4 regions of the Stenotrophomonas sp. GL_111 genome follow, and region 3 is predicted to be linked to each of the others. Evidence: predicted binding sites of a transcription regulator. Region 3 holds the regulator's gene; each other region holds the start of a gene.

Region 1 (3,639 bases), 1.9 Mb from region 3:
TGCCATGCTCCTGCGCAACCACCAACAGGAGCACCACCATGGCCAAGGGTATGGACAAGCAGAAAGAGCAGAAGAAGAAGCCTGCCAAGACCGCCAAGGAAAAGAAGGCGGAAAAGAACGAGAAGAAGAGCGCGCGCTGATCCGCTGCGGATCCGGTTCAGGCTGCGGCGGGTAACCACCGCAGCCTGGCCGACCGCGCTCCCACCTGCAATGCCTTACGCCGCGCCACGCAGCCACGCGGCGAGCGCGTCACGCAGGCGTGGGTGGGCGGGTACGCTGATGCCGAAGTCGGCACGCAGTACCTGCAACACGTCATCGACATCGACCAGCGCCCGCCGTGTGCTGGGCTCGCCACGGCGATGCACCGCGTAGCTGCCGTTGCCGAGCGTGCGCCGCCAGCCCGGCCCGGCCAGGGCCACCCGCAGCTGGCCGGGGAACGTGGAATGTGGGTGGGTGCACACGTACCAGTTGCCCACCTCATGATCGATCGGTGCCTGCACCTGCAGGTCGAAGCGGTACAGCGGCCGCCACTGCCCGGCGACCTCGATCAACAGCAGGTACTGACCCTCGCGGTGTTCGATCCGGTAGCGCTCGTGCGGGGTGGTCTGCGCGGTGTCCTGGTCCAGCCGCAGCGGGCCGGTCGGCGTATTGCCGCCGAAACCGACGTCGGCGATGTAGTCGATGCCCTCGAGGGTGACCAGCGAGAGCATATGGGTGCGCGCCGTGGGTGCCGTACTTGTGGCGTCCATCAGCACCCGCGCGGCCAGTGCACGCGCCTGGAATCCGAGCTGCTGCAGCAGCGCCAGAAACAGCCCGTTGAGCTCGTAGCAGTAGCCGCCCCGCCCCTCTTGCAGCAGCTTGTGCTGGACACTGGGCAGGTCGATGGCCACCGCATCGCGCAGCAGCGTGGTCAGGGTCTCGAAGGGAAACGTCGCGTTGTGCGCCTGCTGCAGCTGGGCCAGCGACGCCAGCGAGGGGGCCGGGGGCGCGTCCAGCCCCAGCCGGGCCAGGTAAGCGGTGTGGTCGAGTGTTGTCATGAGCGGGCAGGCCAGGGGAACCGACGCCACTGTGGCAGCTCAACCGTGGTTGAGGTCAAGCCGGTCCGGGTGTCGTATCCGCAACACTGCGTCGCGCTCAGAGCCCGTAGAGGTGCACCGTCAAGCGGGTGTCGTTGAGCATCGACACGGCCCGTTTCGGCGATTCCTGGCTGTGCACGCAACTGGGGCTGTCGACCAGAATGCGCTTCTCCAGGTCCGGGTAGCGCATGGCGATCTCGTCGGGGGCCATGCGTTGCCCGCCGCGCGCCTCGCAGCTGTCCATCAGTGCGCGCGCCATGCTGTCGGAAAGCCGATATCCCTGCGCCCACAGGTTGCCGGGGAAGAGATCGCGATCTTGTGGCCTGCGTTTCCACTCCGGTCGGATGCCCGTGAGCAGATCGGTACCGGCGATCTGGGCGATGCGCTGTTGCAGCTTCGCTTCCCTGCGGTTGGAGGTGACAAGGAACAGCAGGATGAAGCCGACGACGAACGCGGCGATCAATACACGTACCAGCGGGGTGGTGGGATCCACCTGGAAGCCGAAGAAATCAAAGCGCATGCGGTGATGGGAGGAGAGAAGGCTGATGAACGGCAATGATGGGTGAGCCTTGGTGTTCGCGCCAGCGCTGCGGGTACGGCATGGCGATCCGTGGCACATCGTCATCGTCCCGTCGTCTGCGCCAGTTACAACGGGCGCACCCGGGCGATGCGTACGGCCGGAGGACATATCGGGGCTAAAGTCCCGCGTCGAGCGGCCGATACCGATGCGTCATTCCGCCTGGAGTACGCAATGCCGGTCGTCCCCCGCCGCCCGTTTCCCTCGCCCGCCGCCCTGCGCGCGCGGTTTCTTTCCCTGCAGGCCGTCCACGCGGGCGTAGCAACGCTGCAGCGGCTCAGTGTCGCACGCAAACTCAAGGCCAGCCTGGTGGTGTGCGGACTTGGCCTGGTCACCGTGGCCCTGGTCTACGCCTGGACCCGGCACAACAGCGAACGTGCCGCCGCCACCTTCGCCGACCATCAGCAGCAGGCCGCCCTGGCCGCAACACTGGCGACCCAGGTCGCCGATGCGCGGCGCCTGCAGACCCGCTACGCCATCAGCTTCGACGATGCCGACCGCAACGCCCTGCAGCAGGCGCAGCAGCACCTGCAGGCCTCGCTGGCACAGTTGCAGCGTGGCCATCACGATCCCGGCAGTGCCGCGGCGCTGCGTGCGCTGGCGGCCCGCACCAGTGAGTTTGCCGACGGTATCGCCGCCTTGAACGCACGTGCCGATGAAATGGGCCGGGGCGACGCCGGGCTGCGCGCGCAGCTGGACAGCAGTGGCCAGGCGCTGGCCAGCGCGGTGGAGGCCGATGCAGGGGCGCCGCTGCAGGCCCAGGTGCAGGGCATGCGCCGACAGGAGGCTTTGCTGCTGCTCAGCGGCGATGCGGCGCATACCGACCGCGCCAGTGAGGCCAAGTTGCCGTTCGATCTGGCGCTGTCCGCTGCCGGGCTGCCGATGGCGCTGCAGGACACCCTGCGTGCGCACATGGATACCTACCAGAGCGCATTGCTGGCCTACACCGCGGCCCGGGTCGGGTTGGATGTGGAGGCACAGTCACTGGCCGAGACCGCCGCGCAGATTACGCCGGCCCTGCAGCAGCTGGCGCGTGCCCAGGCGGCGGCACTGGAAAACGCGCGTGGCCGCCAACAGGCACAGGCCCGCACCATGAGCGTGCTGTTTGCGCTGACCCTGGGTGGGGTAGCACTGGTGCTGATCGCCACCTTGCTGCTGGTGCTGCGCGCGGTGCGCCGCCCGATCGCCGACACCCTGCGCTTCGCCGAGGACATCGCCGAGGACCGGCTGGACACGCAGCTGACCGTACACAACCCGCACGATGAAATCGGCCAACTGGCCCAGCGGCTGGTACACATGCAGCAGCGCCTGCGTGAACGCATCGAGGCCGAGCGCGCGGTGGCACGTGACAACACCCGCGCCCGGCAGGCGCTGGACAGCGCGCAGACCGGGCTGATGGTGCTCGATGCCGAAGGCCGCGTTGGCTTCCTCAACCGTGCTTTGCAGGCCGAGCTGGGGCTGGAAGACGCGCAGTGGCGTGGGCAACCCGCGCAGGCGCTGCACCCGGTGTTCGTGCGCATCGGTGCGACGCTGGCCCAGGGCCGTACGGCCGAGCACGAGATTGAACATGCCGGCACGCGCTACCAGCTGGTGGTCAATCCGATTCTCGATGCTGGCCAGCTGCTCGGTGCGGCGGTGGAATGGCGCAGCCGGGCACTGGAAACCACGGTGGAAACCGAAGTGGCTGCGCTGGTCGATGCAGCCAGCCACGGCCAGTTGCACGGGCGCATCGCGGTGGCCGACAAGCAGGGCTTCGTACGCACCCTGGCGGTGAGCGTCAACCGGCTGCTGGATACCTTCCAGGGCAACCTGTCCGGCCTGCAGGCCCTGCTCTCGGCATTGGCCCAGGGCGATCTTCGGGTGCGCATGCAGGGTGATTTTGAAGGGGTGTTCGCGCAGATGCGCGACGATGCCAATGCCACCGTGCAGCAGCTTAGCGACATCGTGGCGCGCATCCAGCACGCATCCACCGCGATCAACGGTGCC
Region 2 (3,639 bases), 680 kb from region 3:
AGCCGTCCCCGACCTTGCCCACCGAGTCCTCGATCAGCCCCTTGATTTCCTTGGCGGCAGCGGCCGAACGCTGCGCCAGGGTGCGCACTTCGGCGGCGACCACCGCAAAGCCCCGTCCCTGGTCACCGGCACGCGCCGCTTCCACGGCAGCATTCAGCGCCAGGATATTGGTCTGGAAGGCGATGCCGTCGATGACCGAGATGATCTCGGCAATGCGCCGGGAGCTGGCCTCGATCTCCCCCATGGTGGTGACCACCTCGCCCACCACCTCACCGCCCTGCGAGGCCACCGTGTGCGCGCCAATCGCAAGTTGATTGGCCTGGCGCGCGTGCTCGGCGTTCTGCCGCACGGTGGAGGTGAGTTCCTCCATCGAGGCCGCCGTCTCTTCCAGGCTCGCTGCCTGCTGCTCGGTCCGCCGCGACAGATCGCTGTTGCCCGAGGCGATTTCCGAGGCCGCCAGGTTGATGCTGGACGTACTGGTCTGGATGCGCCCGACAATCGAAGTGAGCTGGTCAACCGTGGCATTGCAATGGTCACGCATCCGCGCGAACACGCCATGGAACTCGCCGTGCATGCGCTGGGTCAGGTCGCCCCGTGCGATGGCCTGCAGCAGCTGCGTCACCTCCCCCAGGTTGTGGTCGGTGGACTGCATCAACCGGTTCAGGCCTTCCACCATCTCGCGGAAATCATGCTGGTAGTGCTCCGCGTCGCCGCGCAGGCTGAAATCGCCGGCCGCCGCCGCACCGGCCAGGCGCCGGATCTCGGCATTGATCGCCGACAGGCTGGCCTTGGTCTCGGCCATCGCCTGGCTGATCGCGGCCTTCTCCCCGGGTAGCGATTCCATGTCCATCGACAGGTCACCACGCGCGTAGTGGCGCATCACCTCGATCAGGCGGTTCTGCACGCGCACGTGCGCGTCCACCAGCGCGTTGGTGTCGCGCACCATCCGCCCGTAGTCGCCCGGGAACACGCTCGCATCCATGCGATAGCTCAGGCTGCCTGTCTCATCCTGCCGGGCCAGTTCCGCCTGGGCGGCAATCACCGCCTGCACCTGGCCCTGCATGCGCTGCATCGCCGCCAGCAGCTGGGTCACTTCGTCGTTGCCGGAAACATCGATGCGGTTGTCCAGGCGCCCCTCGGCGATGCCATCGGCCAGGCGCACCGCCGTGCCCAATGGCCGGGTCAAACTGCGCGTGATCAGCCAGGCCGCCAAGCCGCCCAGCACCAGGCTGAGCGCGCCGATCGCCATCGACAGCCGGGCCGTCCAGCGCTCGATCGCGTGGTACTCGTCGCGGCTGCGGCTGGTCAGGGTGTCCTGGTGCCGCAGCAGCGTGGAGATGGCCTGGTTCCAGCCCATCGCCAAGCCATGCTCGCGCAACAGTGCCTGCGCAGCGGCGTCGAAGTCACCATCCTGCATCTGCTGGTTCAGTTCACTGGTGGCGGCATCGGTGGCGGTACGCGCCGCCTGGATGCCCGCGACCAGCGTGTCGCCAGTCGCATCGCGGGGAATCTTTACGTATTGATCCCAGATCCGGTCATAGGCCCCGGACAGTTTTTCCGCCTCGGCCTGATCCTGGGCAATTCCCTCGCCCCGCTTGACCACCATCAGACGACGGTGCATCAGCAAGGCGTTGTTGGTATCGAGCATATCGTTCAACAGGCGCATCTTGACCATGTTGACATCGACCACGCGCTCGAACTGGGCCGATTTCTGTGCATTTCCATACAGCACTACCGCCAGCGTGGCGGTGATCATCAGCAGCAACAGACCAAAACCGGCGGCAAGCCGCATTCCGACGCGCATTTTGCGTAAGGCAAGCATTTCAATTCCTTTGAAGGATGGCCCTGTATCCGATGACGGCCCGGCATCGGGAAACTTTAGGGAGTTCCCATAAAGTAATAAGCCACCCACATTCATTAACTTCAAACCCATCCATACCGTCGGGAATCTCCCGACATCAAAGGTAGTGTCCGAATCGGCGCAGGGGCGGCTGGTGCCTGGAACGGTCGAGATGGAGTTGAGCGAGCGATGCTCGCTGTCCACTGCGCGCATGAGCGCCAGTGCGCGGCGTGGTGAGCCCTCGCCCGACCACAACATGAAACTGCGCGAGCAGATCGCTACGCTGGGCCACCGGAATTGACGCTACGGCGTCGGCATGATCTACCAGAAGCCGCGTCAGAGAAGGAGTTCCAGTGCCCTATCTCTTGCGCTTCCATGTGCGGCGGGCAAGAAAGATCATCCCGCCGGTGGCAATATAGAAAAGTGCTGTCAGCACTCGCCCTGCCGGAAGCACGAAGAACATCACCTCGGAGTCGGGTATGAAGAAAGGCTTCCCGATCCAACAACCGAGTGGAAGATAGTAAAGCTGGTGCAGAACGAACCACACCACGTTGTCCAGCCCATTCGCGGCCCACCAAAGAAACCATGGAGCGGCGATCCATCCGATAAGCAATGACCACCCCAGCGCCATCTGTGCCCTCATCAAAAACCTCTCCTCTTCCCGGCCGGCCCCAGCCGATTGTATTCGCTACGTTCTGTACTCAGTTGTCGCCGAGCTGGAGACGCCATACGGATCATAGGTGTACTGCTGCACCACTCCCCCCACCGTCGGTTACTGCAAGCGTGGTGTACAGCGGGGTTGTCTGCATCCCCGCTTGCGTACGATCCATCCGGCGACCGAGAACGCGGCATTGCACTTTGATGCGCCCCGAGGCCTTGCTGGAGTTACATCACACGGCAAGGGATACGTTCTGCAGGGGAAAGGTCAGGCCAGGCATTGGCTCCGCTAGCGTCCAATAGCGCCTCGCTCCCGCGTCCAGATCAGGGTGCGTTCGTCTCCAAACGTCACTTTTTCAACGGTGTCATTCAAGACAGCAACGTACGCGAAACTTCCCGACAATCCCTTTTTTGCCGGAACAAGCACCACCCTCACCTGAATCTCTCGCCCCCCCAGCACACTCTCTATGCGCTGCACGGAAAGTGAACTATGTACTGCGACTCCAGATATTCGCAGCTCCCCCGGTTGCGTTTGCCGGGCATTGAAGAATTGCACATGTTCGAGCTTGAGCGTTTGTTCACCATAGTAGCCACTGCACGCCAGCATCAATGTCCCGACAACAATTGATAGGATCCGACGCACCCATGTCCGAAGCAAGGTACATCCAACTGCCTTTTCGGCATCCATGAGCGGCTCCTCCGTTTGCCCTGAATATTGATTGGGACAGGCCCGATGCGGCACTGGGCGCAAATCCTGTCCTGGTGGAAAGAGACTACCCCGAGGCCGCCTCCCAATCAGCTCCCTTGGTCGCCCCCTTGGTGCGATCCGCCAGGGCTTCCCAGCCTCACTTTCGGCCCCGTCCCATCACGAGGTGACCGATCTGGCCTTGAAGTGCCACCTTTTCGATAGACAACTCAAAGATTTGCCGGTGGGTCAGCTTAAACTGGGCACCTCGGCGACGGGAGGCCTCCCCTTCCGCCCCACCACCAGCCTGATCCGTGGTCAATCCCTCTTGGTGCCGCAACAACAGCGCGCCTAGACACACCGTTACTTCCCGCCAGCGACCCGGATTGACCGCCAGTTCCCGTAAGGACGTTTCTTGCAAACCACTGATTCGACAATGAAATCCAAGGACAGCAAG
Region 3 (3,639 bases):
AAGCCCACCGCGGCCGCGGGCTGATGCTGGGGCTGCTGTCCAAGAAGCTGCCCATCGCCCCGGTCGACCCGCTCGAGGCGGGTGGTGTCATCGCCCTGGTCGGCCCGACCGGTGCCGGCAAGACCACCACGATTGCAAAGCTGGCCTCGCGCTTCGCCGAGAAGCACGCCGCCCGCGATGTCGCCCTGGTCACCACCGATACCGGCCGCATCGGCGCCCGCGAGCAGCTGTACGGCTTCGGCCGCCAGCTCGGCATCGCGGTGCACGAGGCCAGCAGCGGCAGCGACCTGAACCAGCTGCTGGAACGTCTGAAGGACTACAAGCTGGTGCTGATCGACACCGCCGGGCTGGGCCCGCGCGACCGTGCCCTGGCCGCCCAGCTGCAGTGGCTGCGCGCCGCCGAGCAGATCCGCACCCTGCTGGTGCTGCCGGCCAACACCAGTTTCGGCGACATGGACGAGGTGGTCCGCCGCTTCAGCGCCGCCAACCCGCAGGGTGTGGTGCTGAGCAAGCTGGATGAAACCGGCCGCTTCGGCAGCGCACTGTCGGTGGCCGTGGACCACCGCCTGCCGATCACCTGGGTCACCGATGGCCAGGACGTTCCTGAAGACCTGCACCGGGCCAGTGCGGCCAATCTTGTACTTCGCCTTGAAGATTTGCGCCGCGCGGCCGATATGCCCTGCAACCCGGAGTTGAACCATGCCGTCGCGTGAGTACGCCAAGCTGACCAAGACCTTCCCGCTGTCGGCTACCCGTAGCCAGCCGCTGGGCCCGGTCCGCACCATCGCCGTCACCGGCGGCAAGGGCGGCGTGGGCAAAACCAACGTTTCGGCCAATCTGGCCGTGGCGCTCGCCGACATGGGCAAACGCACCCTGCTGCTGGATGCCGACCTGGGCCTGGCCAACATCGATGTGATCCTGGGCCTGCAGCCCAAGGTGACCCTGGCCGACCTGGTCGCCGGGCGCTGCACGCTGGAGGAGGTCATCATCGAAGGCCCCGGTGGCGTGCTGGTGGTGCCGGCCGCGTCCGGTCGCCGCCACATGGCCGAGCTGGCCCCGGCCGAGCACGTGGGCCTGGTCAACGTGTTCTCCGAACTGGAGCGCGAGCTGGACATCATGGTGGTGGACACCGCGGCGGGCATCAATGACGGCGTGCTGACCTTCTGCCAGGCCGCCCAGGACACCGTGGTGGTGGTCTGCGACGAGCCGGCCTCGATCACCGATGCCTACGCCCTGATCAAGGTGCTCTCGCGCGAGCGCGGGGTGGACCGCATCCAGGTGGTGGCCAACATGGTGCGCGACCCCAACGAGGGCCGCGTGCTGTACGAGAAGCTGAGCCGGGTCTGCGAGAAGTTCCTCGCCGATGTCTCGCTGAACTACCTGGGCTGCGTGCCGCAGGACGACTGGCTGCGCCTGTCGGTGCAACGCCAGCAGCCGGTGGTGAAGGCCTACCCGTCCAGCCCGGCCGCACAGGCGATCATCGAGATCGCCCGCCGTACCGCCCGCTGGCAGGCCCCGACCGAGCCGCGCGGTGGCGTTGAATTCTTCCTGGAACGCATCCTCAAGCAACGCGGGGTGACCGCATGAAAGGCGCCGCACAATACAAAGAGGTGCAACGCACCGCCGCCAACGAGTGCATTGCCCAGCACTCCGACCTGGTCCGGCGCATCGCCCACCACCTGGCCGCGCGCCTGCCGGCCAGTGTCGAGGTCGATGACCTGATCCAGGCCGGCATGATGGGCCTGATCGAGGCCTCGCGCAGCTACGACGCCGACCAGGGCGCCTCGTTTGAAACCTATGCCTCGATCCGCATCCGCGGTTCGATGATCGACGAGATCCGCCGTGGCGACTGGGTGCCGCGCTCGGTACACCGGCGTGCCCGCGACGCTGCCTCCACCATCCGTCGGCTGGAGCAGAGCACCGGCCGCGCCGCCAGCGCCACCGAAGTGGCCGCGGCGATGGAGATGCCCCTGCCCGACTACCTGCGCCTGATGGAAGACGCCGCACGCGGCCAGGTACTCAGCCTGGAATCACGGATTGAAGACCAGGGCGAACTGGATACCGTCGCCCAGGGTGGCCCGACCCCGCAGCAGGTGCTGGAGCGCGGCGAATTCGGCCGCGAGCTGGGCAACGCGATCGGGCTGTTGCCGGAGCGCGAACAGCTGGTGCTGTCGCTGTACTACGAGCAGGAACTGAATCTGAAGGAGATCGGCGCGGTACTCGGTGTCAGCGAGTCGCGCGTCTGCCAGATCCATGGCCAGGCGGTATTGCGCCTGCGTGGCCGACTGAAGATCTTCGAGGCGGCCGACGCCGGCCTCGAAAACAATTAAGACCGAGGAAAGTGCTTTGAACAAGAACATGCGTATCCTGATCGTCGACGATTTTTCGACCATGCGTCGTATCGTCAAGAACCTGCTGGGCGATCTGGGCTTCACCAATACGGCCGAAGCCGAGGACGGGCATGCCGCGCTGGCGCTGTTGCAGAGCCAGCCGTTCGATTTCGTGGTCACCGACTGGAACATGCCGGTGATGACCGGTATCGACCTGCTCAAGGCGATCCGCGCCGATGCCAAGCTCAAGACCCTGCCGGTGTTGATGGTTACCGCTGAAGCCAAGCGCGAACAGATCATCGAAGCAGCCCAGTCCGGCGTCAACGGCTACATCATCAAGCCGTTCACCGCGCAGACCCTGGAAGAAAAGCTCGGCAAGATCTTCGAACGTCTGGCGGCGAGCGCCTGATGGAAACCCTCAGCGACAAATCCGCGCTGGTGCAGCGCCTGCAGGACGCCCTGGCCGCGCTGGAAAGCGGTGACGAGGCCGGCTGGCGCCAGGAGATCGACGCGCTGGCCGCACTGCGTACCCAGCCGATGATGGCCGGGCTGAACCGGCTTGCCCGCGAGCTGGGCCAGGCGCTGGGCGAACTGCCCAGCCTGCCCAGTGAAGCCGGCGAGCTGGACGATGCCTGCGCGCGTCTGGACCACGTGGTGGCGATGACCGAACAGGCCACCCACCGCACCCTGGACCTGGCCGAGGAATGCCGGGCGCTGACCGAACAGCTGCGCGCCAACGGGCTCACCCCCGACCAGGACCAGCAGCTGGACCGGATCCGCCACAACCTCACCGAAATCGCCCTGACCCAGAGCTACCAGGACCTGACCGGGCAGATCATCCGCCGTGTGGTCGGCATCGTGCGCCGGGTCCACGAAGGTTTTGGTGCGCTCGGCCTGCCGCCGCAGGATGACACCGCGCACAAGCGCGACAACGGCCTGGCCGGCCCGGCCGTGTCCGGGCTGGACCGCCATCAGGTGTCGCAGGTGGACGCCGACGACCTGCTTTCGGATCTGGGGCTGTAATCCTATGAGTGCTGTTCCAGACGATATTGCTGCCGACTTCATCCTCGAGGCCCAGGAGATCCTGGATCGCCTCGGCGAACAGCTGGTGTCGCTGGAGCAGTCGCCCCAGGACAGCGACCAGCTCAATGCGGTGTTCCGCGGCTTCCACACGCTCAAGGGCGGTGCCGGCTTCCTCGGCATCCAGGCCATGGTCGAACTGTGCCATGCCGCCGAGGAAACCCTCGGCATGGCGCGCTCGGGCAAGGCCACCCTGCAGGCGCATCACTTCGATGCCGCCCAGCAGTCG
Region 4 (3,639 bases), 1.1 Mb from region 3:
GGACGCCAGTTTCGTGGGCGTCGATGCATGGGCGCCGATGGCGGGCCTGCAACCGGCGCGTTCGGGCGGTTTGCTGGGGGTGTCGGTGGAGTCGTGGCTGAGCCGCAACAGCCGCCTCGCGCTGGGTTACGACCAGCGCTTCGGGCCGCGGGGCGATCTGAGCCAGGTCGCGCTGCGCTACTCGACGGCGTTCTGAGCCATCGCGTGCGTGTCGCCGGTTGAGGCTGGCGAGGCACCACAACGCAGAAGGGCGCGATGCAATCGCGCCCTTCTGCATTTCAGGTGACAGGCGGCGATCAGTTGCCGCGCAGCGTACCCAGTCGCGGCGTGGTGCGGCCCAGCGGCATCTTCAGCTTGCCGATCGCCTGGATGCGGGTTTCGGCGATCTGGTCGGCCGCCCGCTGCGGTGCGATTCCCTCGCGCTCGGACAGCGCGAAGATGCGCCCGAGGTTGTGGTAGATGCTGCGGATCAGCCGCATCGCGCGCTCGCGGTTGTAGCCGTCGATTTCCAGCGACACGTTCATCACGCCACCGGCGTTCACTGCGTAGTCGGGGGCATACAGGATGCCGCGCGCATGCAGCTCATCGCCCATTTCCAGGCTGGAAAGCTGGTTGTTGGCGGTACCGCAGACAATCTTGCACTTCAGCCGCGACAGGGTCTGCGGGTTGATGGCACCCTCCAGCGCGCACGGCGCGAAGATGTCGGCATTGACGTCGTAGATATCGTCCGGCTTGACCGCTTCGGCGCCGTATTCGGTGACTGCGCGCTCGACCAGCGCACTGTCCAGGTCGGTGACGAACAGCTTGGCGCCCCGGTCGCGCAGCAGCTTCACCAGTTCCATGCCGATGTGGCCCAGGCCCTGCACCGCGATGCTGGTCTTGCCCACTTCTTCGTGGCCCAGCTTGTGCTGCATGGTGGCCATCAGCGCCTGCAGCGCACCGTAGGCGGTGAACGGCGCCGGGTCGCCCGAGCCGCCATGCACCTGGTGCACGCCGGTGACGTATTCGCTTTCCAGGTAGATGTTTTCCATGTCGTTGACATCGGTGCCGACGTCCTCGGCGGTGATGTAACGGCCGCCCAGCGAATCGACGTAGCGACCGAACGCGCGGAACAGCACCTCGCTCTTGTCCTGCTTGGGATCGCCGATGATCACCGCCTTGCCGCCGCCCACGTTCAGCCCCGCCAGGGCGTTCTTGTAGGTCATGGTCCGGCTCAGCCGCAGCGCATCGGCCAGGGCCTCTTCGGTGCTGGCGTAGGGCCGCATGCGGACGCCGCCCAGGGCCGGGCCCAGGGTGGTGTTGTGGATGGCGATGATCGCCCTCAGACCGGCATCGCGGCTGTGGCAGAACACCACTTGTTCGTGTCCGGTGGTTTCGAGGGTTTCAAATAACATGGAAGCTCCGATGGTGCGAACGGTGGCGAACAGCGGCGAACGCACCAGCAAAAGGTAGGGTGTAAAACAAAAAAAGCGACGTCGTCTGATCGGGGGGACGGGTCGCGCGGCGCCATTCTAGTGCATTCCGCCGCAGGGTGTTGTCAGCATCGCCGCCGGGGGCCGGGCAGGGCGGCCGGATCGCGGCGGGGCCTGCGCCGGTGGCATCCGCATTAAAGTTGCTGAAGATCGCGCCGATGCCGTGGCAACGGTGCGCGGCACCGGCATGGCCAGGATGAACAACGTGGGTGCAGTGGCAACAACACCGGCGCGATGCCGTGTGTACAGGCAATCGCGCTGATGGCGTCGGTGATCACCGTAGGTGCGGGGCTGTTGGCCGCCGGCGTCGTGCTGGGGGTGTGGCGGCGTCTGCGTACGCCGGGCACCCGCCCGGCGGGCGTGCAGGCGCGTGCACCGGCACCCGGGCAGGCCCTGCCAGCCATCGCGCCGGACGAGCGTGGCGACCGCCATCTGCAGGCGGGCCTGCACGCCCTGGCGCTGGCCGTGCGTGAAGGCGGGCGGGGGGCGGCGTCGGATCCGCAACAGACTGCGCTGCACGATGCGGTGGTGGCCGCGCTGGAGTCGCAGGACTGGTCGGCGCGGCACCTGCCACGGCGACCGCAGCTGCTGCCGCAGCTGATCCAGACCGTGAACGACAGCGACGCTTCGGCGCGTGCGATGGCCGCCATCATCGGCCAGGACGCGGTACTGACCGGCAATCTGCTGCGCATCGCCAACAGCCCCGTGTACCGGCTGCAGGCGCGCCCGGTGGACAGCCTGCAGCGCGCGGTGACGTTGGTCGGCACCGATGGCATCCGCCAGATCATCAGCGCGGTGCTGGTGCAGCCGGTGATGCAGCTGCACTGCGAGGCGTTTCCGCAGTTCGGCACGGTGATCTGGGAGCATGCGCTGCTGGCCTCGCGCGCGGCCGCCGATCATGCGCGGCTGGTCACCCACGAAGATGGCTTCGCCGCCCAGTGGCTGGGCCTGACCCAGGGGTTGGGCGCAGCACTGGTGATGCGCCACCTGCTTGATACCTGCGCCCAGCAGGGCGATGCCACGCCGTCGCCGGCGCTGGCCACCGCATTGCTGGATGCCTGGACGCTGCCCGTGGCCAGCCGGATTGCGGCCGCCTGGGAGCTGCCTGCCGCCGTGCATGAAGCCCTGCTGCGCGACGGCGAGCAGGCCCAGGGCGGGCTGGCGGCGAGCCTGCGTTTCGCCCGCGCGGCGGCGGCGGCCAGCCTGTTGTGCAGGCACGGGCGGATCGGCCAGGCCCAGGCGCTGGCGTTGCTGGAACAGCAGCACGCCACGCCGCCACATGCGCTGCAATGGATCTGGCGGCGCCTGCACGGGCGCGCGGTGGAAACCCAGGACGCCGATGAGCCCTGAGCACAGGTAACGCCACGCCATGCATGGCGTGGCGGCCGTGCCGGACTAGAGCTGTGATTCCAACGGCAACCAGCTGATCACCCGTGCGCTGGCGCGCCGCCAGAACGAGGTGTCCGGTTCGCGGTCGAGCAGCTGCGGGGGCTGCGCAGCGCGGTCCAGCCAACGCACGTTGCCGTGTGCATCCAGGGTCACCCAGTAGCTCTGCTTCGGATCGGCCAGGCGCAGATACTCTTCGCGCAGCTGCGCGCCCAGCACCGGGTCATCGAACAGCACGCCCATCTCGGTGTTGAGGTACGCCGAGCGGGGGTCCAGGTTGAACGAGCCGACGAAGCCGCGACGGTCGTCGAGCAGGAAGGCCTTGGTATGCAGGCTGGCACCGCTGCTGCCGAACAGCCCACCGCTGTCGGTGTAGCCGCGCGCCTTGAGCTCGTACAGGTGCACGCCACTGCGCAGCAACGGCGCGCGGTAGTGCATGTAACCACCGTGCACGGCGACGACGTCGTTGGCCGCCAGCGAATTGGTGATCACCCCGACCGTCGCGCCGCGCTGGACCATGCCGCCCAGGCCACGGCTGCCGTCCTCGCCGGGCACGAAGTAGGGCGAGATCAGCAGGGCTTTGTCACGGGTCGCCTGAAACTCCCGCGCCAGCCGGGTCACCAGCCAGTCGGCCTGGTCGTCGCGCCGGTGCTTCATCGCCGGGTCCGATGCGATCTCCAGCGCGTGGGTCCAGTGCAGGTCGACCGCATCACGGTAGAACGAGCGCGCCGACTGCGAGTGCTGCACGCGCTGCAGATACGGCTGGGCAGCGTCGAGCTTG

Evidence for each region. The regulator FliA, encoded in region 3, starts transcription of late flagellar genes. The targets are predictions, from matches to a motif close to TAAAGTTTNNCNNNCNNNGGCCGATAA.
Region 1: the regulator FliA is predicted to act here: its motif matches at 1,773-1,799, upstream of AC3IPM_RS17455 (methyl-accepting chemotaxis protein).
Region 2: the regulator FliA is predicted to act here: its motif matches at 1,855-1,881, upstream of AC3IPM_RS06135 (methyl-accepting chemotaxis protein).
Region 4: the regulator FliA is predicted to act here: its motif matches at 1,608-1,634, upstream of AC3IPM_RS13955 (HDOD domain-containing protein).

What each region holds. Positions count from the first base shown of each region.
Region 1 is NZ_CM174421.1:3,936,195-3,939,833, reverse strand. Features, by position in the region: gene AC3IPM_RS17465 (arylamine N-acetyltransferase family protein) at 216-1,037, opposite strand; gene AC3IPM_RS17460 (LapA family protein) at 1,135-1,632, opposite strand; gene AC3IPM_RS17455 (methyl-accepting chemotaxis protein) at 1,828-3,639, shown strand, end outside.
Region 2 is NZ_CM174421.1:1,349,186-1,352,824, reverse strand. Features, by position in the region: gene AC3IPM_RS06135 (methyl-accepting chemotaxis protein) at 1-1,822, opposite strand, end outside; gene AC3IPM_RS06130 (hypothetical protein) at 1,968-2,141, shown strand; gene AC3IPM_RS06125 (hypothetical protein) at 2,199-2,483, opposite strand; gene AC3IPM_RS06120 (hypothetical protein) at 2,787-3,185, opposite strand.
Region 3 is NZ_CM174421.1:2,027,162-2,030,800, reverse strand. Features, by position in the region: gene AC3IPM_RS09330 (AAA family ATPase) at 1-713, shown strand, start outside; gene AC3IPM_RS09325 (MinD/ParA family ATP-binding protein) at 700-1,587, shown strand; gene AC3IPM_RS09320 (RNA polymerase sigma factor FliA) at 1,584-2,330, shown strand; gene cheY (chemotaxis response regulator CheY) at 2,347-2,739, shown strand; gene AC3IPM_RS09310 (protein phosphatase CheZ) at 2,739-3,353, shown strand; gene AC3IPM_RS09305 (chemotaxis protein CheA) at 3,358-3,639, shown strand, end outside.
Region 4 is NZ_CM174421.1:3,118,004-3,121,642, reverse strand. Features, by position in the region: gene AC3IPM_RS13965 (S8 family serine peptidase) at 1-196, shown strand, start outside; gene AC3IPM_RS13960 (Glu/Leu/Phe/Val dehydrogenase dimerization domain-containing protein) at 297-1,394, opposite strand; gene AC3IPM_RS13955 (HDOD domain-containing protein) at 1,734-2,822, shown strand; gene AC3IPM_RS13950 (phospholipase D family protein) at 2,868-3,639, opposite strand, start outside.